4 regions of the Oceanobacillus sp. FSL K6-2867 genome follow, and region 2 is predicted to be linked to each of the others. Evidence: riboswitches for the same ligand, from Rfam matches in the RefSeq annotation. Region 2 holds a riboswitch; each other region holds the start of a gene.

Region 1 (7,428 bases), 1.8 Mb from region 2:
ATACCCGCCAACAGGTCAATTAGCTACACAAGAAGGGGCAGCAGCTGCTGATAATATTATTGCATTATTACGCAATGAGCCTTTAAAAGATTTCGTATTCTCTAATAAAGGTACGGTTGCATCATTAGGTCTAAGTGATGGAATAGGAAATGTTCTTGATGGTACGAAGTTAAGAGGTAAAGCAGCAGCAGCAATGAAAAAGGTTGTTGATGATCGTTCACTATTCATGGTGGGTGGAGCTAAGACAGTACTTAAAAAAGGTAAATTCCGTCTATTCTAAGCAATTTTATCAAAATAAGCACTATATCTGGGAGGTAGTTTCAATGAAAAAGCCATTATGCGGGTTATTGCTTGTATTGCTATCCATTGTCGGATATCGAATTGCGAGTGATTATTTAGAAGATAATCGAGACTTTAGATAAGCTAAAAAGACCATTCAAACATTTTTTGGATGGTCTTTTTTATATGTTTTGAAACTATACAATATATATAAACTTCAAACTAACTGCCAAGGTTTGAGTAAGCCCCGCCGTCCGGGATCGCTTCGGGCGGATGCTGGCTTCAGCCTCTCCGGAAGAAAACCACTTCCTGTGAGTCTTCAGACACGTGCTGTTCCCACAGGACAAGGAATGCTTCGTCAGCATTTACATCGCACGAAGAAAATTGGCTTTTATTTTCGAGGAGTTACCGCCCTACGCTCACCCGGACTGGTTAGAATACAGTACTGTTTCTATTTTTTAAACCATGTTATTTATAGTGAACCAATACTAGCGCAGGAAATATACGTAGACTCCTGCGGGAGGAAGGGCATCGGTGAGACTACGCAGTGCGCTAGCACAAGGAGGTTCACCAGCCCTCCTAAGGTACGCGAAGTGTATTTCCGGAGCGGGTATACGCTTAATCCATAATTGACACTGGTTCGGAGTTTCTTTCAATTATGATGATTTATGAATTTTTCATCGCGAAAATTCAATATCCCCGCAAGAATGAATTCATTTGTTTGATTCATACTAATAGTGGGAGGTGTTGTATTGCGCGTTTTCTTATTTGTTTTGCTACTGATTGGAGCTCCACTTCATGTCCAAGCCAGCCCAATTCAGATTAAGAACAAGGAGATCACCTTGAAAAAAGTTGAAATCGAACAGTATGGTTTAGATATTATTGATGCTTCTTTTATCGACGATACTAAATTGAACAAGCTTATGGACAGTTTGGAAGTGGAAGTATATCAAGAGCCCCAGAATGCCTTTTTTGGAAAGGACGGAAGAATCATTGCAGAAAATCCTGGAGCCACTTTAGACAGGAATAAATTCGAATATTTATTTAGGGAATTATATTATAGTGAGAAAGATGGAAAACTTCTTGTACCCGTATATCGAACTTATCCTAAGGTAGATACAGGTTTACTCAAAGAAATTAGCACAAAAGCACTTGGAAGTTATTCGACGTATTATAATCAGCGCAATGCCGAGCGTTCCGATAATATTGCTCTTGCGGCTGAAGCAATTAATAATACAGTCGTCTTTCCAAGAGAAACTTTCTCGTTTAATCAAGTAGTTGGAGAAAGAACAGTTGAAAGGGGCTATAAAAAGGCACCGGTGATTGTAAAAGGGGAGCTAGCAGAGGATATTGGCGGCGGAATTTGTCAAGTATCGTCAACGCTCTTTAATGCGGTTGATCTTAAAGGAATTCAAATCATGGAAAGGTATGCACATAGCCGGCGGGTTCCATATGTACCACTGGGAAGAGATGCAACTGTTAGCTGGTGGGGTCCGGATTTCGTGTTTAAAAATCTATACAATGAACCAATTTTAATACGGGCCAGTTCACGTAATGGAAAAATGATTGTCTCTATTTATTCTTCGGATACGGTGGAATATTTTAATGGAGATGCAGAATAATACATTTTACCGTTAGAGGGTATTATTAAGCAATAAATTGAAAAAAGCACAAATAACGAATACGTTACTTGTGCTTTTAAATTAACCTTGTTTGTGAAGTTCAAGCTCGAAGTTAATTTTAACATCTTCCCCAACTAGTACGCCACCAGTTTCAACTGCTGCATTCCAAGTAAGACCGAATTCTTTTCGGTTAATTGTTGTTGTGCCACTGAATCCAGCTACAGTTGCTCCACCCATTGGGTCTTTACTTTGTCCTTCAAATGTTACGTCAAGTGTAGCAGGTTTTGTCGTTCCGCGAATTGTTAGATCACCAACTACATCATATTGATTAGAGGAAGTCTTCTTAATATCTGTCGCAACAAAAGTCATATTGGGATGATTCTCAGCATCAAAGAAGTCTGCTGAACGTAAATGATTATCACGGTCTTCATTTCGTGTATTGATACTATTTACATCAATTGTCATTTCAATCTTTGCATCTGTCAAGTCCTCAACATCAGCTTCAATTACTGCATCAAATTTATCAAATGTTCCTTTCGCTTTAGAAATCATCATATGCTTTACAGAAAAACCAATTTCACTGTGGACTTGGTCAACCGTCCAAACTGTTTTTGTCATGTCTGATTACCTCCATTTATTATAATTACTTTCTGTTACTTAGTATATAATCATAATAAGCTATTGTCAACTGCATTTAATTAAAAATAAATTAATTAAAACTAAATTTACATTTCCTATAAATAATCTTCCCGGATGTGAAGCTGCTGAAACGCATTTAAAGGATCGTTTCATATCTTTGTTTCAATACGTGCATCTAAAATTACCCAATTTCGTGATTATCATCAGAAATTTCGTTATAATAGGAAGATAGGTAAAAGATAATTTATCAAACAAGGGGAGATATTATGCAATTGACTTTAAATCCAAGATGGGATTTGGATACGCTATTTCCGGGAGGAAGCGAATCAGAGCAATTTCAAGCTTATGTTAATCATATAAAGGAAGCATTGGCAGATCTTTCAGAAAGAGTGGAACAATTTATTCCACAAGAATCAGGATATATATCCGAATTCCTGCAAATCGTACATAAATTAGAAAAGACAAGCAAAAAACTGCGTGAGGCTTCTGCTTTTGTAAGCTGTCTCAGTGCACAAAACGTAAAAGATGAAAAAGCGGACATATTAGTCGGCCAGCGAAGTGCTCTTTCTGCAAAAATGGGAATTATTACAACGAAATTTGATCAAAAATTAATTGCTATTCCAGATTCAGATTGGAAAACATTATTGCAGTTGCCTGAATTGGTGGATATTGCTTTCGTCTTAAATGAAAATAGAGCAGCAGCAAAAGAAAACCTGTCTGAGGAGCAAGAGGTACTGATTAACGATTTAGCAGTAGATGGCTATCATGCCTGGAATCAAATGTACGGAGCGGTCGTAGGTAATATGACAGTGAAGATTGAAGAGAATGGGGAACACAAACATTACTCTGTGGGTCAAGCTTCCAATTTACTTACGAATCCTGACCGCGAAATGCGAAAACATGTTTTTAAGCGGCTGGGTGATGCCTGGGAAGAACAAGCAGCTTTATTTAGCCAAACTTTAAATCATTTAGCCGGCTTCCGCTTGGAAACTTATAAACACCGTGGATGGAGACATGTTTTAAAGGAACCATTAGCAATAAACCGGATGAAAAAAGAAACACTGGATGCAATGTGGACTGCTATTATTAATAATAAAAAGCATTTTGTAACGTATTTAAATAAAAAAGCAGATTTGCTTGGCTTAGAGAAATTAAGCATTTACGATATTAGTGCTCCGCTAAGTAAAACTGTAAAAACATCAAGCTATACAGAAGGTGCAAATTATATTGTCGATCAATTTCAAAAGTTCAGCCCAAAGATGGCAGATTTTGCAAAAATGGCATTTGAAAAACGATGGATAGAAGCTGAAGATCGGCAGGGTAAGCGTCCTGGAGGATTTTGCACGAGCTTCCCAGATAGTGAGCAGACACGTATTTTTATGACATATTCTGGTACATCTTCAAATATTTCTACACTAGCCCATGAATTAGGTCACGCCTATCATCAGCATGTGATGAACGATGTCAACGGCTTAAACCAACGCTACGCAATGAACGTGGCAGAGACCGCTTCGACCTTTGCGGAGATGATTGTAGCAGATGCATCTGTAAAAAGTGCACAAAGCAAGGAGGAAAAGCGCTCTCTGCTGGAGGATAAAATTCAGCGTAGCGTTGCCTTTTTTATGAATATACACGCTCGGTTTTTATTTGAAACACGATTTTATGAAGCGCGTAAACAAGGAATGGTGTCCGCACATCACTTAAATGAATTAATGATTGAAGCACAGAAGGAAGCTTATTGTAATAGTTTAGAAGAATATGATCCAAGCTTTTGGTCCTCTAAGCTGCATTTTCATATAACTGGTGTTCCGTTCTATAATTTTCCATATACATTCGGCTATTTATTCAGCCTGGGTATTTATGCATATGCAAAGGAAAAGGGCGGCAGCTTTGAGGAAGATTATATTGCATTATTAAGAGATACCGGCAGAATGACAGTAGAAGAGCTTGCACAGAAACACCTGAATGTTGACTTGACTAAGCCGGATTTTTGGGAGAATGCAATTGGATTATGTGTAGAAGATGTAGAAGAATTTCTCAGCTTATAATATACTATAATTTATTTGTTAAATTCTAATAAATAAGGTACAATACAGATGACAAAAAAGTAAATAGAAAAAGCCTACAGGGGGAGTCGTTTTGGCTGAGAGTGAACAATTAAGTTCAGACCCTTTGAACCTGTTAGTTAATTCTAACGTAGGGATGGTAGTCTTTTTGATGGAATAAAGAAAGTAATGTGAGCGAAGCAGACTGCTTATTGCAGTCACCATCAGAAAGCTTCCCTTGGCATTACTTTTTTGCGTCTAAAAAAGTAAGGGAGAGTTTTTAACATTGAATACAAAACGTACGTTATTTTTAGTAGAGGTAGCGATTTTTACTGCATTAGCACTTCTTTTAGACATTCTTCCAATATCTTTTAAAATTTGGGCGCAAGGCGGATCGGTTTCATTTGCAATGATTCCCATTTTTATTGTTGCCTTCCGCTGGGGGATTAAAGGTGGTCTGCTTTCTGGGTTTCTTTGGGGAGTTTTGCAAGTGGCAACTGGAACGGCTTATGTTTTAGTACCGCTGCAAGGATTTATTGATTATGCAATTGCATTTACAGTACTCGGCTTTGCTGGTGTTTTTGCTAAGAAAATTCAGGGAGCGGTTAAATCTGGTGAAACGAAAACATATTTGAGCTATATCACCTTTGGTGTTTTCGTTGGCTCTGGCTTGCGTTTCATAGCTCATTATGTGGCGGGAATTGTTTTCTTCGGCTCAGCAGTTGAAGGCCAGCCAGCTTGGCTGTATTCATTAATTTATAATGCATCATACATGGTTCCTTCATTTATTCTCAGTTCTGTAATTGTATTTTTCTTGTTCCATAAGCAGCCACGAACATTAATGAACGCTGCATAAAATATTATACATTCGCTCACAGAAGAATAACCTCTAGAAGGGGTTATTTTTTATATAGGAGGTGATGAAATGCGTGAATTAATCGGTACATGTGTGAAATGCAAAGAGGAAGTCTATTGTAAAGATGGATTCTTTGATGGTGTACACAAAGGGGGAAAACTATTTTGTAATCCTTGTGCTGCTAAATTAGATAAGAAGGAGTTGTAAATAATAAGCATCCTTTTCATTAAAAGACCTCCCTTTCAGGCTAAAGAAGAAAGGGCGGTATAATCCCGCCCGGAGTTCTTGCCTAAGTCTTTAAGGGAGATTAGGTTTCGGCTTTTTTAAGCGAGCATTTGATCAACCAAATCATGGTTAGTAACGATAAGAAGAATTTTGCCGTCATCTAAGTCCTCTTCATAATTTTCTGCCTCTACAGAAGAAACACCAATTTCTTTTAGCTTGTTTCGTAATTCATCACCTTGACTGTTAAACATATTTCCAACAGCACTTGAAAAATCCATTTCTTTCATTCCAATGGTATTTGCGTCAGCTCCGTCAGCTATTCGACCAGTTCTTTCATCGTCGTGTGTAAGGATATAAATATCCTCTTTCGTTATACCTCTTGCCTTTAATTTGTTAATATCAAGTTTAATTTGGGTTTCATCTACATATTCTCTTACATATGGTTTCATGTTTGCATACCTCCTTAAAAAGTTATTATTTATGTTCCCGTTCTTTAAATAATAAAACATCCAGTGCTCGAAATTGTCGCATACAGAAATTTTTACGCATAGGCTATAGCACATCCAAAAGGGAGGAATACGTATGGTTTTAACATTTTCCCATTTGCTTTATGGCTTATTTACACTCATTGTTATTTTAACAATGGTTTTTAGAAAAGGTGTTGTATTTCCTACGCTATTAGGAACCTTTATTATTGGCTGTTTTTACACGGGCAGTGTTGTGGATGGGCTGACGACAATTTTCAGAGCTAATTTAGTAGCCGCACAAGAACTATTCAATATCTTTCTGATTATTACCTTTATGCTTGCGTTATTGCATGCACTTCGAGATTTAGAAGCTGACAGAAGGATGGTTGAACCGTTTGAGAAAATGATGGTAAATGGTCATGTTTCTTTTTTTGTTCTCGTAGGTGTCACTTATGTTATTTCGTTGTTCTTTTGGCCGACCCCTGCAGTTCCATTGATCTGTGCATTGCTAGTTCCAGCAGCTGTTCGTTCTGGCTTGCCGGCGATGACATCCGCCGTTGCGATAGCTCTTGCAGGTCAAGGAATGGCACTCTCCTCGGATTATATTGTGCAAGTAGCACCGGGATTATCTGCAGCATCCGCTGGTGTCGATATTAATGAAGTTGCTGATAAAGCGATGATTCTATCGCTTGTTTCTGGTAGTGTAGCCATTCTGCTTGCATATATATTGTTAAGAAGAGGTATCCGAAAAAAAGGCGATGCGCGAATTGAAAAAGACTTAAAAGGATTACAGTCTACTGCCACGTCTAATCACAAGGCAAAAACAAAACACGTTACATTTTGGAGTAAAACTTTTGCTGTAATTGTCCCGCTGACATTATTAGGTGTTGTAGGCTTCATGATTTACGAAAAGCTTCTTTCTGGAAGAATGAGTGGTTTAGAAGGTGGCGATGGTGCTGCATTTATAGGGGGAGTAGCTGCAGTTTTATTGTTGGCTATTACATTTGCGTATGGGAGACAACATGCACTGGATTACATCAGTAACCATATTACAGATGGATTTGTATTTGCGTTTAAAGCAATGGGTCCAGTCATTCCAATTGCAGGCTTTTTCTTTCTGGGAAGCCCAGAATTCTCAGGAAGTATCCTGGGAGTTGAAGAGAATGCGCCAGCACTATTATTTGACCTTGTCCAGTCTGTACAAGATTACCTCCCGCAAAGTGCGTTTCTTGCAGCTTTCAGTCTTTTAATAATTGGTATTATTACAGGTCTTGATGGTTCAGGGTTCTCTGGTT
Region 2 (7,428 bases):
ACAATTGGATAATGCTCAGGCTTAATATTTAAGCTGCGGTGCTTTTGGGCAATTTGCTTTACAACCGGCAAAATAGCTTCTAAATTGTCGATATTAACAGCTGCTGCATACACCGTATTCGCAAGCGCCTTCGGTTGATCGCCTTTTCGTTGATTGGTTTGGTTAAAAATATTCTTTAATTCTGGGTGGTTTTCAAACATCATTTGATAGAAACGTTTTGTTATTGCAGTTCCGTGTTCCTCTAAAACTGGTACAGTAGCTTTTATAATGTCCCTTGTTTTTTGGTCCAATCCAGTAGCAGTTTCTGTTGTCATTTCAAAGCACTCCTTACCGTTTTTTAATTAAAAATATAAAATTGGCTGAAGGAATTTTTTTTACTGGAACAGCCACGTCCAGCCTCAGCGCCCAACGACTAGCGAGATTCCCCATACCTCTATACGTCGTCTCGTATTTAGCCAATAGGGGATGCTTCCGTTTTTATTTTTAAAGATGTATTTATAATACATGTTTAATTATATATGTTTTATTTGCACTGTATCAATAGTGAAAAGTCATTTTGTGTTACAATATTGTGAAGAAGTAAACGAGGTGAGCCATTCATGCAATTAAAGAAGTATACAGATTACGCATTGCGCGTATTAATTTATACAGGAACGAAACCGAATGATGAGCTTGCTAGTATTAAAGAAATCTCAGAGGTTTTCAACATCTCGCAGCATCATTTGGGGAAGATTGTTTTTGAATTGAATAAAATGGGTCTATTGGAAACAATTAGAGGCAGAAATGGTGGGATTCGGCTGGCAAAGTCTGCATCGGAAATCAACGTTGGGCTGCTTGTTCGCAGTCTTGAAAGTGATTTTAACTTACTCGAATGCTTTGACAAGGGAACAAACCATTGTGTAATTACCCCTGCATGCACCCTGAAACACGCACTGAATAAAGCGCTCCATGCCTTTTTCAAAGTGCTTGATGAATATACCGTTCAAGATTTAATTTCGAATGAAGAGGAATTGCGAGCATTAATGGGCATGAATCAATGATGTTTCAATTTCCTATAAAAGGGAAGACTCCTTATGAATCTTATTAGAAGGAGCGGATAAATAATGGGTAAAAAAATCGCAACTGTCATAACCGATATGTTTGAGGATGTTGAATATACAAGCCCAGCAGAGGCTTTTAAAGAAGCAGGACATGAAGTAATCACCATTGAAAAAGAAAAAGGCAACCAAGTAACAGGGAAAAACAAAGAAACTACGTTAACAATTGATAATGGGATTGATGATGTCAATCCAGATGATTTTGATGCGTTGTTCATCCCTGGCGGTTTTTCTCCCGACTTATTACGGGCAGATGATCGCTTTGTGAAGTTTGCTAAACAATTTATGGATGCGAAAAAGCCTGTATTTGCGATTTGCCATGGACCACAACTATTAATTACAGCAAGATCGCTGGAAGGACGCGATGCGACAGGATACAAATCAATCCAAGTTGATATGGATTACGCAGGCGCAAAGGTTGTTGATAAAGAAGTAGTTGTTTGCCAAAACCAGCTCGTTACAAGCAGACAACCAGATGACTTGCCAGCATTTAATCGGGAATCCATTAATTTATTGAAATAGGCGGAAGTATTTAAATTACTGTAATAAATGACAAGAAAAAAGACCGTCCTCCATCAAAAGGGGGGGCGGTCTTTTGAATCGACTGAAAAAGGCTGGACGACATTCTATTCTATTTTTGTTATTGTAAATTGGTCATTTAACAGAAGCCAATTTTGTGGGAAGGCAAGTCCGAGCTTCCAATAGGCGATACCTAGTAAATCCAGCTCACGAATCATGTCGAATTTTGCCTGTATGGATCGGGCATCTTCAAACCATACTTCATGCTCATTTCCCTCAGCATCAGTATAAGTGAAAAATGGTGCCTGTGCTACAGGGTCAAATTGAATAGCAGCATTATGTTCCCGGGCAATTGCGATTGCTTGCTGTGGACTTACAGCACGGGCAGCCTCTCCACCTTCTGCAAATGGTAATGTCCAATCGTAGCCATATAAATTTTGACCTAATAATATTTTATTTGCAGGAATAACGGTTAACGCATATTCAACGACATTTCGAACTTGGTCAATTGGTGAAACAGCCATTGGAGGTCCGTAGCTATAGCCCCATTCATATGTCATCAATACAACAAAATCAACTATTTCGCCATGAGCAGCGTAATCATGTGCCTCATACCATTGACCTGTTTGAGCAGCACTTGTTTTTGGCGCGAGAGCTGTAGATAAGAGTAAGCCTTCCTGGGAAAATCTCTCCTTAGCTTTACGTAAAAATGTATTATATGCTTCTCTGTCGCCAGCTGGCAGAAATTCAAAATCAAAGTGGATATCAGTAAATCCTTCTGAATGAGCTGTGTTTACGATATTATCCAATAATGTATTTTGAACCGCTTGTACGGTTAAAATGATATGACCAAGCTCATCACTGAAACCAGGACCTTCCAAGTTTGTTACAACCATTGCCATTGCTGTATTTGTGTTTTCAGCAATTTCCCTAAGATTCCCCATTGGTGGTGCGTTCAATGAGCCGTCTCGATTTACCCGATAGCTGAATAACGCAAGGTAAGTTAAATAAGGGGAATTTTTGGCGGCGGCATTTTCTAAGGTTTCAGAAACCGTGTCGCCAAATGGCTCAATGTATGCATATGATGTGATTTCACGCTTATCTCCAGGTGGAATATAAAGCCGTAAGCCGACAGGAAGTGTCATCTCAGGTGATATATTATTAATTGATGCCAGTTCTTGATAGCTCATCCCAAATCGATTTGCAATGGAATAGAGGCTATCTCCTGACTGAACAAAGTAAAACTGACCAATGATTGGGATAACAAGCGCTTGCCCGATGACGAGATCATCAGGAGCGTCCAGCTCATTGGCATTCGTAATGGCGACAGCAGTTGTATTGTATGTATTAGCGATTGAAGCCAGCGTATCTCCTTCTGCTACAACATGAATTTGCAAGAAAACTTCCTCCTTCAAAACAATTTCTCATTTCAACTTATGTGAAGGAGGACGTCGATATGACTTAAAGTGGGTCGATATTCGCTTTCATCACAGAACGGATCAAATATAATGCGTAGTCATTATTCTCCTTTGTTTCGGATGCCATACAATTTGCTGGAACATGCATCCCAAGCTGGTACATATATGCATCCTTTGCAGTAAAAAGAATGCAAATATCTCCCGCAATTCCGGCCATTAAAAGGTGACTTCGATTTAAATCTGTAAGCAAGGATTGGAGGGGGGTCTGGAAAAAGGCAGAATGCTGTGGTTTAATCAGGAAGTAATCATCTTCCTCGGGAGCGAGTGCCTCGATAATACCCCTGCTCCGATCATTCTTACAGTTTTCGATAATTTTATGAAAGTCTGCTTGCCATAAACCGTAATGATCATTAACATAAATAGTAGGCAGGCCATTTTCTTTAGCAAATTTCTTCAGCTTAATGAGGTTTGGCAGAATTGCCTTCGTATTTCGATATAAATCATCACCGCCATCAAAGTCAAAATCGTTGATAATATCGATAAATAATACGGCAGTGTTATTAAGTGATGTATCCATTTATAGGTCTCCTTATATTCGGTATAGACTACTTAATAGTATTTCCCCGTTTCGGATTGTTTCAAACTTTAAAACAAGGCGTTGTGATAATATGAATGATGTAAAATTTATGGAAGCGGCAATTGAAGAGGCAAAAAAAGCATCTGTATTAAATGAGGTTCCAATTGGTGCGGTTATTGTATATAACGATGAAATTATTGCAAGAGGTCATAACTTGCGGGAAACCTCACAAACGACATTATCCCACGCTGAACTCGTTATTATACAGGAAGCAAATGGAAAAATAGGCAGCTGGCGACTGGAGGATTGCACCCTTTACGTTACATTAGAGCCATGCCCGATGTGTGCAGGCGCTATTGTCCAGTCACGAATTAAGCGTGTTGTGTACGGAGCAGCAGATCCCAAGGCTGGCTGTGCAGGTACATTAATGAATTTATTGAATGAACCCCGTTTTAATCATCAGGTTGAATTAACGTCAGGTGTTTTACAAACAGAGTGTGCTGCATTGCTTAAAGATTTCTTTCGTGCACTTCGCAAAAGGAAAAAATAGTCGGTAACCTTGGTGTTGCATTTTGTCGTTTTAGTCGTTATAATGGTAACTACCGTGCTAAGCGGGGAGGTAGCGGTGCCCTGTACTCGCAATCCGCTATAGCGAGGCTGAATTCCCACTCTAGGTGTGGCGATTTTATGGTCTGCCTTAAGGGATTGGTGTTGACGTCCGGGTCCTACGCAACAGGAACCCACGAACCCTGTCAGGTCCGGAAGGAAGCAGCAGTAAGTGGAACCTTCTGTGTGCCGTGGGGAAGCCTAGGCCGAGCCATGAACTTAAGTAACGCATAGGGTCGTCACATCGAAAGTGGGTGCACGGCTACATAATTCAATCAAACACCCTTCAAACGTTTTGAAGGGTGTTTTTTAATGCGATGAAACACATTTCATGTAAATAGTTTTACTTTTATGAAAAAATGAAATAAGATAGAATCAGAATAAATAAAAATCCACTAGGGGTGCCATTTGGCTGAGATAAGATACATTTCTTTATCCCTTTGAACCTGAACTGGTTAGTACCAGCGTAGGGAAGTGGAGCTGGTGACTTATACATATTCTGTAGCTGTATATAAAACCACTCCATTTCGGGGTGGTTTTTTAGTGTTCATACAAAGGTAAATACAGGGAGGAGTAATTATTATGCGTTTTTCAGAATCATTGCGAGAGGCAACAAAACAGAGTTGGGAACTAAGTCTAAATCATCCATTCGTACAAGGGATTGTACGTGGCGATTTGCCATTGGAAATATTCAAAAATTATATTTTGCAGGATATTTATTATCTGAAGCATTACGGTAAGGTGCACGCATTTGCCGCTGCACATTCAGATGACTTTCATGTTGCTGCCAAACTGGCTGAAAAAGCAAAGAAGACAGCTGAAGCAGAATTAACCGTGCATAAGGAGCATGCAGAAATTTTACAGATTACAGATGCGGAAATAGAGAATTTTAAGCCTGCACCGACTGCATATGCGTATACATCGCATTTATACCGAGCATCACTGTCTGGAAGCCTGTCTCAAATTATAGCTGCAATGCTGCCATGTTACTGGTTATATGCAGATATTGGCTTTACTTATAAGGAAGCAAAACCGAAAGAGGAAATTTACCAAAATTGGCTAAACACATATGCGAGTGAGTGGTTCCAGGAATCCACACAAGAGATGATTGACCTGCTTGATGAATTAGCAGAAAAAGCAAGCGAAACAGAAAAACGGAAAATCAAAAAGCAATTTATTATTGCGAAAGAATATGAGCTCGCATTCTGGGAGATGTCCTATACGTTTGAAACATGGCTTTCGGAAAAGCAAGAGACTCGGCGTCTGTTTAAATAAAAAATCAGGGTGGTATATAAAATCCACCCTGATTTTTTATTCCGCAAAACTTTCTAATCAACCTACTTATAAACGAAATGTGACAGTAATACCAGATGACTTTTTAAAAAAATATATTTCGTCTGCTTATGGTTCACATTCACCCCTAAAATCGGGTATAATTAGAAATAGATCATAGAGGGGAATCTGTATTATGAGCTATCAAGCTTTATATCGCGTTTGGCGTCCAAGAACCTTTGAGGACGTCGTAGGACAAACACATATTACAAGAACACTGCAGAATGCGATTGTACAAGATAAATTTTCGCATGCCTATTTATTCTCTGGACCAAGAGGGACAGGGAAGACAAGTGCTGCCAAAATTTTTGCCCAGACAATCAACTGTGAGCATGCACCAGTCAAGGAACCATGTAATGAATGTGATGCATGTCGTGGTATTTTGGATGGATCGATTTCAGACGTTATTGAGATTGATGCAGCATCCAACACGAGTGTTGATGATATTCGTGAGATCCGTGACAAAGTGAAGTATGCCTCAAGTGCAGTACCATATAAAGTGTACATCATTGATGAGGTGCATATGATTTCCATTAATGCATTCAACGCATTACTGAAAACATTGGAAGAACCACCAAAGCATGTTGTCTTTATTTTGGCAACAACCGAGCCACATAAAATTCCATTAACGATCATTTCGAGATGTCAGCGATTCGACTTCAAACCAATATCCAATAAGGCAATTGTAGATCGTATGCAAACGATTATGGAGGCAGAGAACATTTCTGTTTCTGAAGAGGCTTTGGAGACTGTTGCATTAGCAGCAGAAGGTGGAATGCGTGATGCATTGAGTATTCTTGATCAAGCAATCTCCTATAGTGAGAATCAAGTAGAGCTTGATGATGTTTTGGCTGTTACAGGTGGGGTTTCCCAGAAAGTGCTCACTGATATTGTGAAATCCATGCACGAAAAAGATGTAGAACAGGCATTACAGCTGCTGAATGATTTGATCCAGCGTGGAAAAGATCCTGGACGATTTGTATACGATCTTATTTATTTTATGCGCGACTTATTACTGTTCAAAAGTGCTCCAACCTTGGAAGGTTTATTGGAGCGTGCCAGAGTAGATGACAACTTTCTAGCACTTTCTGATTCTGTATCAGCTGGTTGGATTCAGGATGCTATCATCCAACTGAATCAATGTCAGCAGGAAATCAAATGGACGAATAGTCCAAAGGTTTTCATCGAAATTGCGATACTGACAATTACCAACCGTTATCATGTTCAAGAATCTACTGGAGCTGATGTTGATTCGGAAGCAGTATCAAAATTAATGAACAAAATGACGCAATTGGAAAAAGAGCTTACAACCTTGAAACAGCAGCCAGCCCAGATGAATCAAGCTCCTGCTGCATCGGAAAAGAGAAGGCAGCCTGCGAGAGGATCAAAAAACAGCTATAAAATACCGTTTGAGCGGATTCGTGATGTGCTGGGCAAAGCAGAAAAGCCTGCATTAAAACAAGTCCAATCACAATGGGCCAACTTTTTAAGTAAGCTGAAGCAGATGAATGCACCTGCACATGCAACAATACAGGATAGTAAACCTGCAGCAGCATCAGCAGATTCACTTGTTGTCGCATTTAAATATGAAATCCACTGCTCCTTATTTTTAGATAATCGGGAGACAGTTGAATCCGTACTTGCAAGTGTGCTGGATAAGCAATTAACGATTATCCCGATTCCAGATAACGATTGGACACAGCTGCGTACGGAATATATAAGCAAACAAGATAAGCCAAAGGATGAGGAACAAGGAGATCCATTAGTGGATGAAGCAAGGAAACTCTTCGGAGATGACTTGCTGGAAATACACGATTAGAAGCAAAAAGCGGAAGCCCCGGTTAGCGACGTATGGTGAGGGAAGTCTTGCTGGTAGCTG
Region 3 (7,428 bases), 480 kb from region 2:
CAGCTATAATCGAACATTGCAGGAATGCTGTTACAAGCGATAAGGTCAAGTTAATTACTAAAAAGTGAACTTCTACCGTAATATTTTCCATCCTACTATAGAAGAAAGCAAAAATGAGCGGCATCAGAATTGTTGTGGAGACATACATATTCTTATATAAATCCTTCATATCCTTTTGGAAAATTGCAATTACACGCTTCATTGAAAAAGTCATACTAATTCCCTCCCTGTTACTTCTACAAAAATATCTCCCAATGTTGGTTCATTTGAATGAATGGATACAATCTGATCGGTTGATAAATAGTTATAAATTTCATCCGCGCCTTTTGATCCACCTGGTAAATTTAACTTCCGGCCATCTTTTAATTCAACTGTTACAGAGGTATCCGAAAATTGTCTGCGCAGCACTCTTGGCTCATCGAGCAATTGGATTTTCCCTTTATGCAGGAATGCAACGCGTTTACATAGTGCTTCTGCTTCGCTCATATCATGTGTAGTCAGAAAAATCGTTGTTCCTTTTTCATTCAATTTGCGGAGTCCATCATGAATATGCTTGGAGTTTGCGGGATCTAAAGCAGATGTTGGTTCATCTAAAAACAACAATTCCGGTTCATGCAGGAAAGCTCTTGCTAACGTTACACGCTGCAGCATTCCTTTGGAAAGCTTTGAAACTACCTTTTTCGTATCCTCCGTCAAGTTAACCATCCCAAGGACTTCATTAATTCGTTTTGTTGGTACATCATAAAGATCGCAATATAGTTTCAAATTGTCATAAATTGATAAACGTTGGTATAACCCGCTATTATCTGTAATAACCCCAATTTTTTTTCGATAGGATGGCTTATTTAAGGAAGCTGCTGGTATATTAAATACAGAAGCATCTCCAGAGGTCTGGATCAATTGTCCAGTGAGAATTTTTATTGTTGTCGTCTTCCCGGAACCACTCGGACCTAAAAAACCAAATGTCTCTCCTTTTTTCACTTGAAAACTTACATCTTCCAATGCAGCTTTATTGCCAAAAATTTTTGCTAATGATTTCACTTCAATAATGTTTTCCAAAATTCTTCCTCCCCGTAAATCACTTTTGTTTGTGACTCTAGATTAAATGGAAAATGAAGTGAAAACAGCATATTTCTAATGAAAAGAGTATTTTTCAAGGTGAATGGAGTATATTTTGCAGTGAATTATCTAATTAGTAAGCCTTGATTTTCCGCTTTTTCCAATGAACGGAGCTTATTTAAGGCCGAGCAGATCTTTTAATTCTGCCATTTTTGTTTTTGAAAGTGGCACTTGTGACTTTTCCTTATCATCCAAAATCAAACTATAGCTATTTCGGGTCCATGTAATTACCTCGCGAACCTTCTGTAAATTTACAATATAGGATCGGTGACATCTGAAGAATCCAAAATGCTGCAAGCGGTCTTCTAAATTGGTTAAGGTGAGTGAGCTTGGAAATGCTTCTCCTTTTATGTAAATATTTGCTTGACCATCATTACTCTCAATGTAGTCAATCTCGGGTGGGTCAAATAAAACAATTTTGTCATTGACCTTCGTTGGAATTTTATTCAATTGAATTGGCTTTGGACCTTTCTCATTATCTGTTTCTTCTGCTGGAATTAATTCTGTATCCTTTTCTTCTGCTGCATCTTCCTCTGTTTCTGTCTCAATAATTCGTAGTCCATCTTCATCCAGCCGATAAACACAATCAGCGACCGTAACAGCACTCTCCATATTTCCAGTTAATATAAGTATGCTTTTGCCTATTTCTTGTATTTTTCTCGTGATATTAATAAATACACGTTTTGTTTCCATGTCTACATTCAAGTCCGGCTCCTCAAAAACAAATAAAGAAGGTGCCTGAATTAGTAAACGTCCATATTGCACACGTTTCATCTCCGAAAATGTTAAGTCTCTAATTCTTTTATTCTTCTTTTCTTGCAGCTGTGTTAAATGGATAATTTGTTCTAACTCCAGTTCCACTTCATATAGTTTATTAAAAAAACGTAAATACTCAGAAACCGTTAATCTCTCATACATCCCTTCTTCAAAAAAACAAATGCCAAGGTTGTTCAAAAATCTCCGTTTGTCTTCTGCAATGGTTACATTTTTAACCCGAATTTCCCCATTTACCACAGGGATTTTTCCAAGAATCATATTTAAAAGCGTACTCCGAACATTTAGTGATGAATAAATTGCTGTAATATGTCCTTCAGCAATTTCTAAATTAAAAGCGGAAAACAGCTGTGTATCTTTTTCATGTTTTTCTATATTTTTCATTGTTAAAATTGTCATTTTATCAGCCTTTCATTATTCCGTCTTTTGTGGATGTAGGAATTGATGATGTAATTATCCTCTATGGGCAACTGACTGTGTAAAACATTTGTTTATAACAGTATTCAGTATGTTACTTTTATAACTCTTCTGTATAGCAGACTACATTAGTTATACCATGTTTTCCATGTTAATAATGACAAAAGTTAAAAAATTTGTTAAGCTTAGAGTTGAATTCAAATGTATATCGTTATTTAAACTACTAGGGGTGCCCAAAATATGGGCTGAGAGGGAAGCGTACCAATTCCCGACTCTTATGGACCTGATCTGGTTAATGCCAGCGGAGGGAAGTAGTCTGACATATGTCCAAACTATTTTTCACACGTATCAAGCTGGGTCCCAATGGATCTAGCTTTTTTTGCGTCCAATTCCAGCAACGCGGCCGCAGCTGAATTCCAAAATTCAGTGACCAGGACTTGCTGTACAGAAGTGCACTGATTTATATCACTGCCTTTTGTATTACCCCAGAAATGGAGGAACTGATGAATCGAACACGTTTATTAACTACCATGGCTGTATTTATTGCAATCGGCACGATTACTGCTCAATTGCTATGGTTTCCCGCTGGAATCGCTAGAGCCTATCCTGTTCAGCATGCAATTAATGTCATGACAGCAGTTACGCTCGGACCAGGACCAGCCGTCGTTATCGCTTTTATGATCAGCTTACTTCGCAATATGCTCGGGCTAGGTACATTATTAGCATTTCCAGGTGCAATGGTTGGTGCCTTTTTAGCAGGCTACCTTTATAAAAAATCCGGAAAAAATGCACTGGCTGCTGTTGGCGAAGGCGTTGGAAGCGGGATTTTCGGTGCACTTTTCGCTGTACCATTTGCTTCTATCTTTATGGGAAGCTCTGCCGGAGCATTTGCCTTTATCCCACCTTTTTTAGTTAGTAGTATTACTGGTTCCCTGATTGGCTTATTTATCGTTTCAAGAGTTGCAAGTAAACGTTTAATTCGTCATTAAATTGCACGATTTATACAAGGATTAATAAAAATAACACTTACATGTGAGAAATCTTTCAATAGGACGGTGTATAACCAATGAAACAAGTAGCATGTGCACTTACAATTGCCGGAACAGATCCAAGCGGTGGAGCAGGTATCCACGCTGATTTAAAAACATTCCAAGAGCTGCAAAGCTATGGAATGTCCGTTATTACCTCGGTTGTAGCCCAGAATACAACAGGTGTTCAAGCAATTCACCATGTACCACTTAAAATTATTGAACAGCAACTGGACTCCGTGATTTCCGATATGCCTATTCACGCACTAAAAACCGGAATGATCGCCAATCAAGATATGATGGAAGTTATCCAGAAAAAAATAGCAGCCCTTCAAGTTCCATATGTCATGGACCCTGTTATGGTTGCGACGAGTGGAGATGCTTTAATAGAAGAAGAGGCACGTGATTATTTACGCAAGCAGCTTTTACCACTCACCACACTTGTAACTCCAAATATTCCAGAAGCGGAATTTCTAATTGAAGAACCGATTGAAACAACAGCTGATATGAAACAGGCCGCAGAGCTGCTTGTTAAGAAATTCGGTGTTGGCGCTGCCCTAATCAAAGGCGGGCACAGAGAAGGCGAAGCAATTGATTTCCTGTATGACGGCTCAAACATACACAGCTTCTCAGCAGAGCGAATTGATACAAAAAACACGCATGGAACTGGCTGTACGTATGCAGCTGCAATTACTGCCTATTTAAGTAAAGGATTATCTTTGTATGACGCTGTTAAAAATGGAAAGGAATTTGTCACTGCGGCAATTAAGCATTCCTTCGATCTTGGATCTGGAAGTGGTCCAACAAACCATTGGGCAATACGGAAAGAAGGTGCTAAACATGAATTCACAAATTATTAAAAGCGTACGGGAAAAGACACCACTCATTCATCATTTAACGAACCAAGTTGTGATGAATTTTACCGCAAATGGTCTATTAGCCTTTGGCGGCGCTCCCGTAATGGCAAAAGCCGAAGAGGAAGCAGAGGATATGGCTTCTATTGCGGATGGTCTTTTAATAAATATTGGTACCTTAACAGCAAACGATCTAGATGCAATGATACTTGCTGGTAAAAAGGCAAATGAAAAAGGAATTCCCGTTGTACTCGACCCAGTAGGTGTTGCTGCAACGACATTTCGGACAGCTGCTGTTAAACAAATTTTAAAAGAGGTAAAGCCTACTGCTATCAAAGGAAATGCAGGTGAATTAGCATATCTAGCCGATATCCCTTGGCAAACAAAAGGCGTAGAATCTATCGGAGATGGTAATGCAGAAGAAATTGCTCAGCGTGTAGCAAAGGCGTACGAAACGACTGCCGTTGTTACCGGTAAAACAGATATTATTTGTACTGGAGAGTCCTGTATCCTAAATCATACGGGGCACCCAACTTTAGCTAAAGTAACAGGAGCTGGTTGTTTGCTAGGCTCTATACTGACTGCCTGTTTAACAACCGATGACCCAATTGAAGAGCAAGCATTGACAGCTGTTCAATTTTACGGATTAGCCGCCTCCCATGCAGCCGCTAGTCCATCAGTAAATGGCTCAGGGACATTTGTTGCGCCATTCATCGATGCCCTTTCACTTGAAGTAGAACAACTGGAGGGAAAATAAGCAATGTTATTTTTACGAAAATATTTTATTATGGGCAGTCAAAACTGTAATCGTGACCCAGCAAAAATACTGGAAGCTGCAGCCAAAGCTGGAATCACAGCATTTCAATTCCGCGAAAAGGGACCTGCATCACTTAATGGTAATGCGAAACTGGAATTAGGCAAGCAGTTACGAGCCATTTGCAGACAGTACGAGATTCCGTTTATTGTAAACGATGATGCCCGGCTTGTTGAATTACTGGATGCGGACGGAATTCATGTTGGTCAGGACGATCAATCGGTAAAGGAGTTGCGTCTGGCTTTTCCAACTAAAATCATCGGACTCTCCCTTTCTAACATGGGTGAAGTTGAAAGAAGTCCACTAGATCTTGTCGATTATATTGGTGCAGGTCCAATTTTTCCCACAACAACCAAAACAGATGCAAAAGCGGCTGTTGGTTTGGAATGGATTCAGACATTACGCACCCAATTTCCAACGCTGCCAATTGTCGGTATTGGTGGGATCAATACGAAGAATGCGAGCTCTGTTCTGCAAGCTGGGGCAGATGGAGTTTCATTTATTTCTGTGGTTACACAGGCAGAGGATATTGCTGGAGCTGTGAAAACTATTTAGGAGAAGATATCCCAGAGTCTAACTACTGGGATATTCTTTAATCCGTAACCTAACAAAGGAAGCAAACTATCAAGTTAACACTTTTCCTGATAAGTCATCCCCATCAACAAACAGGAAACAATCACTATAAATAGAAAAAAATAGTATCCCTCAGCTTATTGCGAAAGCTTTTAATATGAACTGTTACTGTGTTATTGCCATCAACATTCATCAGTTGCCATACATGCTCATAAATTTTTTCTTTTTCAAACGTAATAAATGGATTCTTAGCAAGAAAAAACAAAATTTCCCGCTCTTTGGCGGTTAGAAAGAGAATTTCTTCATCTAAAAATACAGCTTCATTAAAAAATCAACGCCCAGCCCATGTTTATAATGAAAGACTTGCTCATTATAATGTTTATTTGTATAGCGCTGGTATCTTCTTAGGTGAGAATGTACCCGAGCAGCCAATTCTTTCAGGCTGAACGGCTTTGTTAGACAATCATCCGCACCAAGACCTAATCCTCGTATCTTGCTTTCATCCTCACTTTTAGCACTATCAATTAATAATGGTATATCACTTTCTAATCGAATCTGTTCACATAATGTAAAACCATCCATCTCTGGCATCATAAGATCAATAAGCACTAAGGTATAATTATCCTCTTTGAAATCCTCCTAGCCTTCTACCCCAGTTGATGCCCAAGTCACTTCAAATCCTTCTCTAGCTAAGTGATTCCTCATAATCGAGGCAATTTCATAATCATCTTCCACGATAAGAATTTTGCTTTGTTCTGCCATAGGTCCTCCCCTTCTCCAACTCAAGTATAAGTCACTTTATTAACGACAACGCAAAAGTTTATTTTTAGTTAATAATTAGTGGTCAGCTAAATAAATTAGCCTTAACTGCTTACGACAGAACATAAAAAATCCTTTTCTACGTTTCCCATAGAAAAGGATTAAAAGCTAGAAACGCCTATTCCCTTGGCACAATCCCATTTTCCAGAACTTGAATTATTCGATCAACCTCTTCCTCATCGTTCCAATCTCCCTCAGGAATAATAACGTATCGTGCGATAATATAAGAAAAAATAGACGAGGCAACGATTCGAATGATTGTATCGGGATGGGTTTTTATAAGCTGGCCCTTAGCCTGGTAATGTTCAACAATGTTTCTGAGTTTACCAAAAATATCTTTGCCGATATACTCAATAAACTGCTCCTTTAACTCTGGATGAAAAGGAATTTCCTGAATCAGTATCCGTAAAAGGGGCAGGTTTTTTTTAATAAATTCTTTTCTATTCTCAATCATTGCTCGAATAAAGTCTTGAAAACGTTCAAAATCCTGATCAAGAACCTTGTTCATATCTTTTTTTACCATTGGAGCAATCAGCCTCACCATCATCGGTGAAACAATCGATAACAAAAGCCCCTTTTTCGATTTAAAGTGTTTAAAAATTGTCCCCTCTGCAACTTCTGCTTTATTAGCGATTTCACTCGTGGAAGTACCTGCATAGCCTTTTTCTGCGAATAACTCTGTTGCTGCCTCTAATATCGCTATTTGTTTTTTAGTTAATTTCGTTTCACTATTTGTCATCAAATTTCGCCTCTTATCAAGTTAAACATTCCTCTTATCTAACATCATATCGAATAAGTGTCACAGGTAGCAACGAAAAGCATAATTTATATTTTTCGATACTTACGGAGCGTCAAGCCATTTAATAGCATAAATAGCAGTGAAAAGCCAAACAGAATAATTAAATTTAAATATATTTCATTCCAGCCATGTCCCCTCACCATAACGTCCCGCAGAGCATCTGCTGCATAATAAAGGGGTGTAAACGGACCAACCCAGCTTAGCCAATCGGAAATTGTTTCTAAATTAAAA
Region 4 (7,428 bases), 510 kb from region 2:
CCAACCGGAAGTTTAGACAGCGAAACAGAGGCAGAGCTGCTGCAATTGATTAAACAGCTCAATTTGGAAATGGGGATCACATTTCTTATCATTACCCATGATGACGAAGTAGCGGCAATTGGTGACCGAACCATAACGATAAGTGACGGACGAATTGCAGAGGGGGTTAGATCCCAATGAAAATAAAAGATCAATTTCGCTTCGTTCTGCAGAATCTTAAAAAGAATAAAGTAAGAACAGGGATGACTATTCTAGCAACGGCAATGGGATGTGCCTTCCTTATTGTTTTAGCATCTGTTGGATATGGGCTGCAAGAGAGTATTATTAAAGAGACGTTGGAACAGCAAATTGTTACAGAAATTGATATCCATGGACATCTAGAAAAGGATGGTAACTATCGCTCCCTAACGATGGAAGATATTGATTACTTAGAGTCTATTGATAATGTTAATGCTGTAACACGGAAAAATCAACTGCGTCAATTTCCGACTTTTTCCCTGGATGAATATGGATCAGAAACAACTGCTGTATCAGCACATTTTCCGTCTGAGGTAGATGCGGGGTTGGAGCTTGATAAAGGAAGGCTGCCGGAAAAGCCGAATGAAGTAGTTGTAGGCTATCATTTTCTGGATTATTTTGTACAGGATGTGAAAGGTGAGGATATATATGATGAAGCATCTGGAGAAATTAAAGGGGAATATCTGTATCAAGACAATTTAATTGGACAAACGTTAAATATGACAGTGAAAAGGAATTTAGAGGTTGATGGAGAGGAAAAGGCTGTACCGCTTACTGTTGTTGGAATTTTAAAAAAGCCAACGAAAGATTGGATACAAGATCAGAATGTATATATTTCTGGTGAGGTTTTTACTGATGTGGAAGCTTATACCGGAGCACCTGGTGGAGAATTAGGTGTTGATGGAGACCAGCTTGATTCAGCAACTCTCAATGCATTTGATGAAGTAAAAGTGTATGCAACGAACCTGGAAGCAGTTCAGGTTATTGTGGATGAACTAGACGATGCAAATTATGCTTCATATTCTGTTGTTAGTGAGATGAAGCAGATCAACATGCTGTTTACAATCATGAAAGCAGGCTTAATTCTAATCGGTACAATTGCGATTCTTATTGCTTCAATTGGTATTTATAATACGATGACAATGGCGGTAACAGAACGTGCCCCAGATATTGGTATTATGAAGGCAATTGGTGCAAATCCCAAGACAATTAAACAAATTTTTCTGCTGGAAAGCAGTTATATCGGAATTGTTGGAGCGTTCATAGGTACCTTAGTAGCTTACGTGGTCAGTTCCTTAGTAAATATAGGTTTGCCAATTATTATAGAGTTTGCCTTTCAGGAAGAGCTGCCAGAACAACTGCAATTTTCGATGATACCTGTTAGCCTTGTTCTCATTTCTGTGGGAATTTGCTTGCTTGTGACGATTTTATCTGGTTTGCGCCCAGCAAACCGTGCCACAAAAATTGATGTTTTAATGGCAATGCGAAGAGAGATATAGCAATATGTAAAAATGTGCTTGAATCGTTAGGATTCAAGCACATTTTCATAAATTCTGCGTATCTTTTCTTCTAATAAATCCAAATGTACAATTCGTGCTTCCCGTATATATTCTTTTCCATCTACAAAAAACAATAGAACAGGGATGGTAAAGATTGAAAAACGTCCAGCTGCCATTTGAACTTCCTCTACATTAATATGAGCTGTATTTATTTGTGGATAGGATTCCATCAATTTTTCAACCTGTGGTAATAGCCCATGACAAACACTGCAATTTGGCCGGGAAAAATATAGGAAAGAAAGCTGGTTTTCTGTTATAAATCTTTCTGCATGTTCGATGGTTTTAATTTTCATAAATTCGCTCATTGTAATAAACCTCCGTCTGCCTGTCTTTCTTAAAGTATAGCAAGAAAAAGAAGTTTTTTCATGATTAGGTTTAATAATAGTGCTGAAAGGAAATGAAAATAAAAAGAGACAATGAGGTGAGAAGTCAATGCGCGATAAAGATAAACGTTCTACCAGTAATGAGAAGCCGAAGTGGAATGAAGAGAGAAGAACGAAGCTGGATGAACAGGAAGAGCAAAAGTTTGTGGATGATATACCGATGGAAGATTTAAAAATAGAAACACACGACGAAAAAAAGAAGACGAAAACGAAGGACGATTCCCAAAGTGAAAGAAAGTATAAACGGAAAAACATTACGGAGAATTCAGAATGAAAGACCCTAAGCCGATGCTCAGGGTCTTTTTGTTGCTGCGGTAAAAACCTTTCTTTCATATACTAACATGTACAAGAATGATGGCCCGGTGGTAATGGTCTAATAGGATCTAAGCAAGTGATAGCGCAAAAGCATTCTAAATCTAGTGTGATACAGATACCAGTTTTTTTGAAGTCTACTGTATGATGATGAGATTTACTTTCAAAGAAATCAACTAGTTTTTCTCCTTTATGCGTTACTGGAATACAATGTTCATTTACAGGCTGTAATAATTCAACCTCGACACAGCAGCTGTGTGGAATAAATCGTATAGCCCGCAAGACTGGTGTTTCGATTGCAGCAAATGTATCATAATCATGATGGCATCCTTTTTTTTCTTTTTTATGAACACCGCTTGCAATAAATGGTTTAAGGCTGCCTTTGTTAAATAGAACAAATGGAATGGTTGTGTTCATATTTTTGCTTTTAGAATGTGATGAAAGTAATTGTTTAATAGAATTTTCACAGCTGCTGCTGCAGTGTTTGTTTTTGTCTCTATCGGATACTTCTTTCTGTGCACAGACTATCTTTCTTACTACTTCACAAACACAATTATGATGATTGCATGGATGGGGATTATGACTCATGAATTGTCGCTCCTTTCTCTGTTGCTGTATTTACTATCAAGATATGTTGATACTCTCGCGATGCCTGTATAATAGTCTAATAAATTTTGGGAAATGAAAATTGTACGGATGAAGTAGGGTAGATGCATAATAAGCTCGTGATGGAGAAGGGAAATTTTATGTTAGAAGGTATAATTTGTGGGAAGGCTGTCGGATTGAGAGTGAATGTGTCGATAAATCCCCCCTAACGAATTATTAGGAGGGATTTTTTAAATAACATGTATTTAAAAGTTTAAAAGTGAAAATCAACTTGTTTATTCTCTTGTGACTCATAGCCTTTCATATATTTAATTCGTCTTTGTGCTGAAGATTGGCTTACTTGTTCATCAGCATGGTAAGAAGAGCGTACCAATGGACCAGACTCACAATGTGAGAAGCCTTTCTCGAGAGCGATTTGTTTCAATTCTTCAAATTCATCTGGATGGTAATACTTTTCAACGTTTAAGTGCTTTTTCGTTGGTTGTAAATATTGTCCAATTGTAACGATATCCACATTATGGGCACGCAAATCATCCATTGCCTCGATGAGTTCCTCTTTTGTTTCTCCCAGTCCGACCATAATACTGGATTTTGTAGGAATAGCTGGTGCAATTTCTTTCACACGTTGAAGCAGCTGTAAGGACCGGTCGTATCTTGCGATGGCTCGAACGCGTTTTGTTAATCGTCTAACGGTTTCAATATTATGATTGAAAATATCTGGTTCGCTATCCATCAGCGTATGTAAGCTTTCATAATCACCTTTCATATCAGATGGCAGAACTTCTATCGTACAGCCTGGGTTCTGATGACGAATTGCCCGGACAGTATTGGCAAAAACAGCTGCTCCTCCATCTTCCAGGTCATCACGCGCAACCGCTGTCACAACAACATGTTTTAGCCCCATAATGGAAACAGAGTCAGCAACTCGCTTTGGTTCACCCAGGTCAAGCCCGCTTGGAAGACCTGTTTTCACTGCACAAAAACGGCAGCCCCGAGTACATGTATCGCCTAAAATCATAAACGTGGCTGTTTTTCGTTCGCTCCAGCATTCATAAATATTGGGACATTTTGCTTCTTCGCATACTGTATTCAGTCGTTGATCACGCATTAAGTGCTTTAGTTTTTTATAGGATTCATTTGTGTTGATTTTGGTTTTAAGCCATTCTGGTTTACGAATATGTTCTGCCTGTTTAGCCAATGCTAGCACGCTCCTTATTTTGAGTTAGATTCCATGCTTTCGATTCATATTTTGATTGTGCTAATTGCTGTACTTCTTGCCATTGGGTTTCTGTTAATTGCAAAGGATGGAGCTCAAGATTTAAACCTTTCTTGAAACCCGCTTTAAATGCTTCCGTTAACATGTCATAATGATACTTTCGATTTGTCAATTGATTAATTGTGACGGCTTTTTTGAAAAAAGCGTCTCGACTCCGTTCTCGTAAACGTTCGGAGGAAAATAAGAATAAATCAAAGAGCATCTCTGTATCCATGCTCATTGGAATTGAGCCATGCTGCATAAGTACGCCTTTTTTTCTTGTTTGAGCATTTCCAGAAAGCTTTTTCCCTTCTACAACCATTTCGTAGAATGCAGGTTTTTCAAAACATATTGCTGTTCTGCCTCTGGCCTTTTCCCTGTCTGGAATTGCGTACTCAGCGGGGATGCCTAAGTTGTGATAACCTTCAAATACCCCTTTGGATAGTACGTGGTATGCTTCTTGAACGGACACAGGAATATCTGGGTCATTCTCTGAAATAACAAGGCTGTACGTTAATTCATCGTCATGAAGCACTGCACTGCCACCGGTTAATCGTCTGACAAATTGGCATTTATGCCGTTCTATTGCATCGAAATCAATCTTTTTGTCAACCTTTTGAAAGTAGCCGACAGATAAACTAGGTGCTTTCCAGCCATAAAATCGTAATGTTGGTGGGATTTTACCTTCATGATGCCAGTTGATTAAGCACTCATCAAATGCCATATTCCACGAAGCATCCTGAAAGCCGGTATTAATAAAAGCCCAATGTTTCTTCAATGTAGACACCTCCGATGAAAAGAATACCTTTTTGAGAGCTGCTAGATGCTGAGATATAAAGCGTCAATGCTGCAGTGAGCGCTTACGATTCTTTATTTAAAAAAGACTGCATCAAATAGAATGCAGTCTTTAATAAATTTATCCATCGATAACATATTAGATCCATTTTCGACTGCACATTCCCCACGCTAGTATTACCTAGTTCGGGTTCAAAGGGTCAGGCGCGGAACGTCTTTCTCAGCCAAGCAGCTCCCCTAGTGCGTATTTATTTATTCGAATTACATGCTAAGCTTACTGCTTATTGTAATAATTGTAAAGATAAATACAACAATTAGCGTTAAGAATTTTTATACTAGTTCGTATTCACGTACAAACTAACCTGATATGTGTGTTTTACCGAACTTTATGCATGTTTGTTTGAATGCTTCCTTTTATTAGCTGCTGGATGTTTTTTCGTTTTCCCTCATGCAGCAGCTGAACAATTTTACTTCCAACGATGACACCATCACATGCTTCTGAAAGCTCCTGTGCCTGCTCGGAATTTGAGACACCGAACCCTGCAAGAACAGGGATAGAACTATTCTTCTTAAGAAGTTTCAAATAATCATGCACTTTCATATCGTGTGATTCACGCTCTCCTGTTGTCCCTTTAACAGCAACCGCATAGAGAAACCCTTCTGAACGTTTTGCTAATTCTATTAAGCGTTCTTCTGAACTTGTCATTGCTGCAAGGCGAATAAAAGCAATGCTCTGATCATATAAAGCACCAGCTACAATCTCTTCTTCTTCCATCGGTATATCAGGTATAATGACGCCATCAACCCCGGCTTCAAAGCAATCCTTGGCAAATTGGTCAACCCCGTATGCTAGAATTGGGTTTAAATAAGTCATGATAACAATAGGAATTGAACGATTATCCTTAAAGGCTGCTAGTTTTTTTATAACTGTTGCTAGAGTTGTTCCATCCTGTAATGCACGGATACCAGCCTCTTGAATAATTGGTCCATCTGCAACAGGATCGGAGAAGGGGATACCAACTTCAATTGCTGCAGCCCCACAATCTTGTAGGAAGTGTATTGTTTCTTCTAAGTGATTGAGTCCGCCGTCCCCAGCCATCATATAAGGAACGAAGATTTTCTCATTCGCATTTATTCTGTCCTCCAGTATACGTTCTAACTTTGCTTTACCCATTACATGTTCCCTCCAATCCTGTTTTTTACCTGTTCGACGTCTTTATCTCCACGTCCTGATAAGCAAACGACGATATTGTCTTCTTGTGGCATTTCTTTCGCAAGCTTCATTGCATATGCAATTGCATGTGCGCTTTCTAGTGCAGGAATAATTCCTTCTGTTTTGGATAAAAACTGGAAAGCTTCAAGTGCTTCATCATCTGTAATGGATGTGTAATTCACCCGATTTATTTCATGCAAGTGACTATGCTCAGGCCCAACACCAGGATAGTCAAGTCCGGCAGAGATAGAGAAGGCTTCCTCGATTAATCCTTCTTTATCTTGGAGTAAGTAAGTTAAAGTACCATGCAACACACCGACTTCGCCGCCAGTTAGAGTTGCGGCATGCTGATTTGTTTCAAGACCAGCGCCTCCAGCTTCTACACCGAATATTTTTACATCTGTATCCTCAATAAATGGATAGAACATCCCCATTGCATTACTGCCGCCACCGACACAGGCGATGATTGCATCTGGCAGTTTACCAGTTTGATCGAGGATTTGTTTTTTTGTTTCTTTCCCGATAATAGATTGAAGATCACGAACGATCTTCGGAAATGGGTGCGGACCAACAACAGATCCGATAATATAGTGGGTATCATCGACATGATTAACCCAGTAACGCAATGCCTCATTAACAGCATCCTTCAAAGTTCCACTGCCTTGAGAAACTCCACGCACTTCAGCACCTAACAATTCCATACGAAACACATTGAGCTTTTGACGACGGATATCTTCTTCACCCATAAAGACAATACATTCTAGCCCAAGTAATGCACAAACGGTTGCTGTTGCGACACCGTGCTGGCCCGCTCCTGTTTCAGCAACAACCTTTTTCTTGCCCATTCTTAAAGTTAGCAATGCCTGCCCAATCGTATTGTTAATTTTATGTGCACCTGTATGGTTTAAGTCCTCTCGTTTCAAATAAATATTAGCACCACCAAGTGCTTTGGTGAGTTTCTCTGCATAATATAATGGTGTTTCCCGCCCGACATATTGCTTTAAATAGTAGTTTAGCTCCTGGATGAATTCAGGATCCTTCATTGCCTTTTCATAGGCTTCTTCTAATTCGATGACTGCTGGCATTAATAGCTCTGGAACAAACTTTCCTCCGAATTGGCCATACTTTCCAGCCTCGTTTGGCATGGTATAGATTGACATTTATGACACCCTTTCTTTTGTTTTTGCATTTTTTATAAATTTTTCTATTTTATTTAGGTCCTTCTCTTTATTTGTTTCCACACCGCTGGAAACATCAACGGCAGCAGGGCGTACGGTGCTGATCGCT

What was found. A riboswitch is a leader RNA that binds a small molecule or an ion and turns the genes downstream of it on or off. The one in region 2 is predicted to bind thiamine pyrophosphate.
Region 1: it holds a riboswitch for thiamine pyrophosphate, as region 2 does, so the genes downstream of both, thiT (energy-coupled thiamine transporter ThiT) here and tenA (thiaminase II) in region 2, are expected to answer to the same signal.
Region 3: it holds a riboswitch for thiamine pyrophosphate, as region 2 does, so the genes downstream of both, thiW (energy coupling factor transporter S component ThiW) here and tenA (thiaminase II) in region 2, are expected to answer to the same signal.
Region 4: it holds a riboswitch for thiamine pyrophosphate, as region 2 does, so the genes downstream of both, NSQ77_RS07555 (lipoate--protein ligase family protein) here and tenA (thiaminase II) in region 2, are expected to answer to the same signal.

The regions. Positions count from the first base shown of each region.
Region 1 covers NZ_CP150144.1:3,795,898-3,803,325, forward strand. Annotated here, with positions in the region: gene NSQ77_RS18290 (NAD(P)/FAD-dependent oxidoreductase) at 1-280, shown strand, start outside; gene NSQ77_RS18295 (VanW family protein) at 1,032-1,901, shown strand; gene NSQ77_RS18300 (YceI family protein) at 1,983-2,519, opposite strand; gene NSQ77_RS18305 (M3 family oligoendopeptidase) at 2,807-4,588, shown strand; TPP riboswitch at 4,658-4,761, shown strand; gene thiT (energy-coupled thiamine transporter ThiT) at 4,872-5,441, shown strand; gene NSQ77_RS18315 (hypothetical protein) at 5,511-5,648, shown strand; gene NSQ77_RS18320 (general stress protein) at 5,765-6,115, opposite strand; gene NSQ77_RS18325 (hypothetical protein) at 6,249-7,428, shown strand, end outside.
Region 2 covers NZ_CP150144.1:2,044,559-2,051,986, reverse strand. Annotated here, with positions in the region: gene hmpA (NO-inducible flavohemoprotein) at 1-314, opposite strand, end outside; gene NSQ77_RS10225 (Rrf2 family transcriptional regulator) at 600-1,040, shown strand; gene NSQ77_RS10220 (type 1 glutamine amidotransferase domain-containing protein) at 1,104-1,619, shown strand; gene NSQ77_RS10215 (glycoside hydrolase family 18 protein) at 1,724-3,013, opposite strand; gene NSQ77_RS10210 (isochorismatase family cysteine hydrolase) at 3,078-3,611, opposite strand; gene tadA (tRNA adenosine(34) deaminase TadA) at 3,703-4,161, shown strand; RNA gene ffs (signal recognition particle sRNA large type) at 4,214-4,479, shown strand; TPP riboswitch at 4,605-4,707, shown strand; gene tenA (thiaminase II) at 4,800-5,492, shown strand; gene dnaX (DNA polymerase III subunit gamma/tau) at 5,686-7,368, shown strand.
Region 3 covers NZ_CP150144.1:1,567,730-1,575,157, forward strand. Annotated here, with positions in the region: gene NSQ77_RS07725 (ABC transporter permease) at 1-214, opposite strand, end outside; gene NSQ77_RS07730 (ABC transporter ATP-binding protein) at 211-1,059, opposite strand; gene NSQ77_RS07735 (LytTR family transcriptional regulator DNA-binding domain-containing protein) at 1,234-2,292, opposite strand; TPP riboswitch at 2,526-2,637, shown strand; gene thiW (energy coupling factor transporter S component ThiW) at 2,814-3,299, shown strand; gene thiD (bifunctional hydroxymethylpyrimidine kinase/phosphomethylpyrimidine kinase) at 3,377-4,198, shown strand; gene thiM (hydroxyethylthiazole kinase) at 4,179-4,949, shown strand; gene thiE (thiamine phosphate synthase) at 4,953-5,561, shown strand; gene NSQ77_RS07760 (helix-turn-helix domain-containing protein) at 5,686-5,844, opposite strand; gene NSQ77_RS07765 (response regulator transcription factor) at 5,886-6,188, opposite strand; gene NSQ77_RS07770 (hypothetical protein) at 6,219-6,341, opposite strand; gene NSQ77_RS07775 (TetR/AcrR family transcriptional regulator) at 6,517-7,137, opposite strand; gene NSQ77_RS07780 (ABC transporter permease) at 7,224-7,428, opposite strand, start outside.
Region 4 covers NZ_CP150144.1:1,531,669-1,539,096, reverse strand. Annotated here, with positions in the region: gene NSQ77_RS07585 (ABC transporter ATP-binding protein) at 1-180, shown strand, start outside; gene NSQ77_RS07580 (FtsX-like permease family protein) at 177-1,517, shown strand; gene NSQ77_RS07575 (thioredoxin family protein) at 1,544-1,882, opposite strand; gene NSQ77_RS07570 (hypothetical protein) at 2,010-2,234, shown strand; gene NSQ77_RS07565 (CotY/CotZ family spore coat protein) at 2,297-2,860, opposite strand; gene lipA (lipoyl synthase) at 3,132-4,076, opposite strand; gene NSQ77_RS07555 (lipoate--protein ligase family protein) at 4,069-4,857, opposite strand; TPP riboswitch at 5,074-5,177, opposite strand; gene trpA (tryptophan synthase subunit alpha) at 5,305-6,102, opposite strand; gene trpB (tryptophan synthase subunit beta) at 6,102-7,301, opposite strand; gene NSQ77_RS07540 (phosphoribosylanthranilate isomerase) at 7,302-7,428, opposite strand, start outside.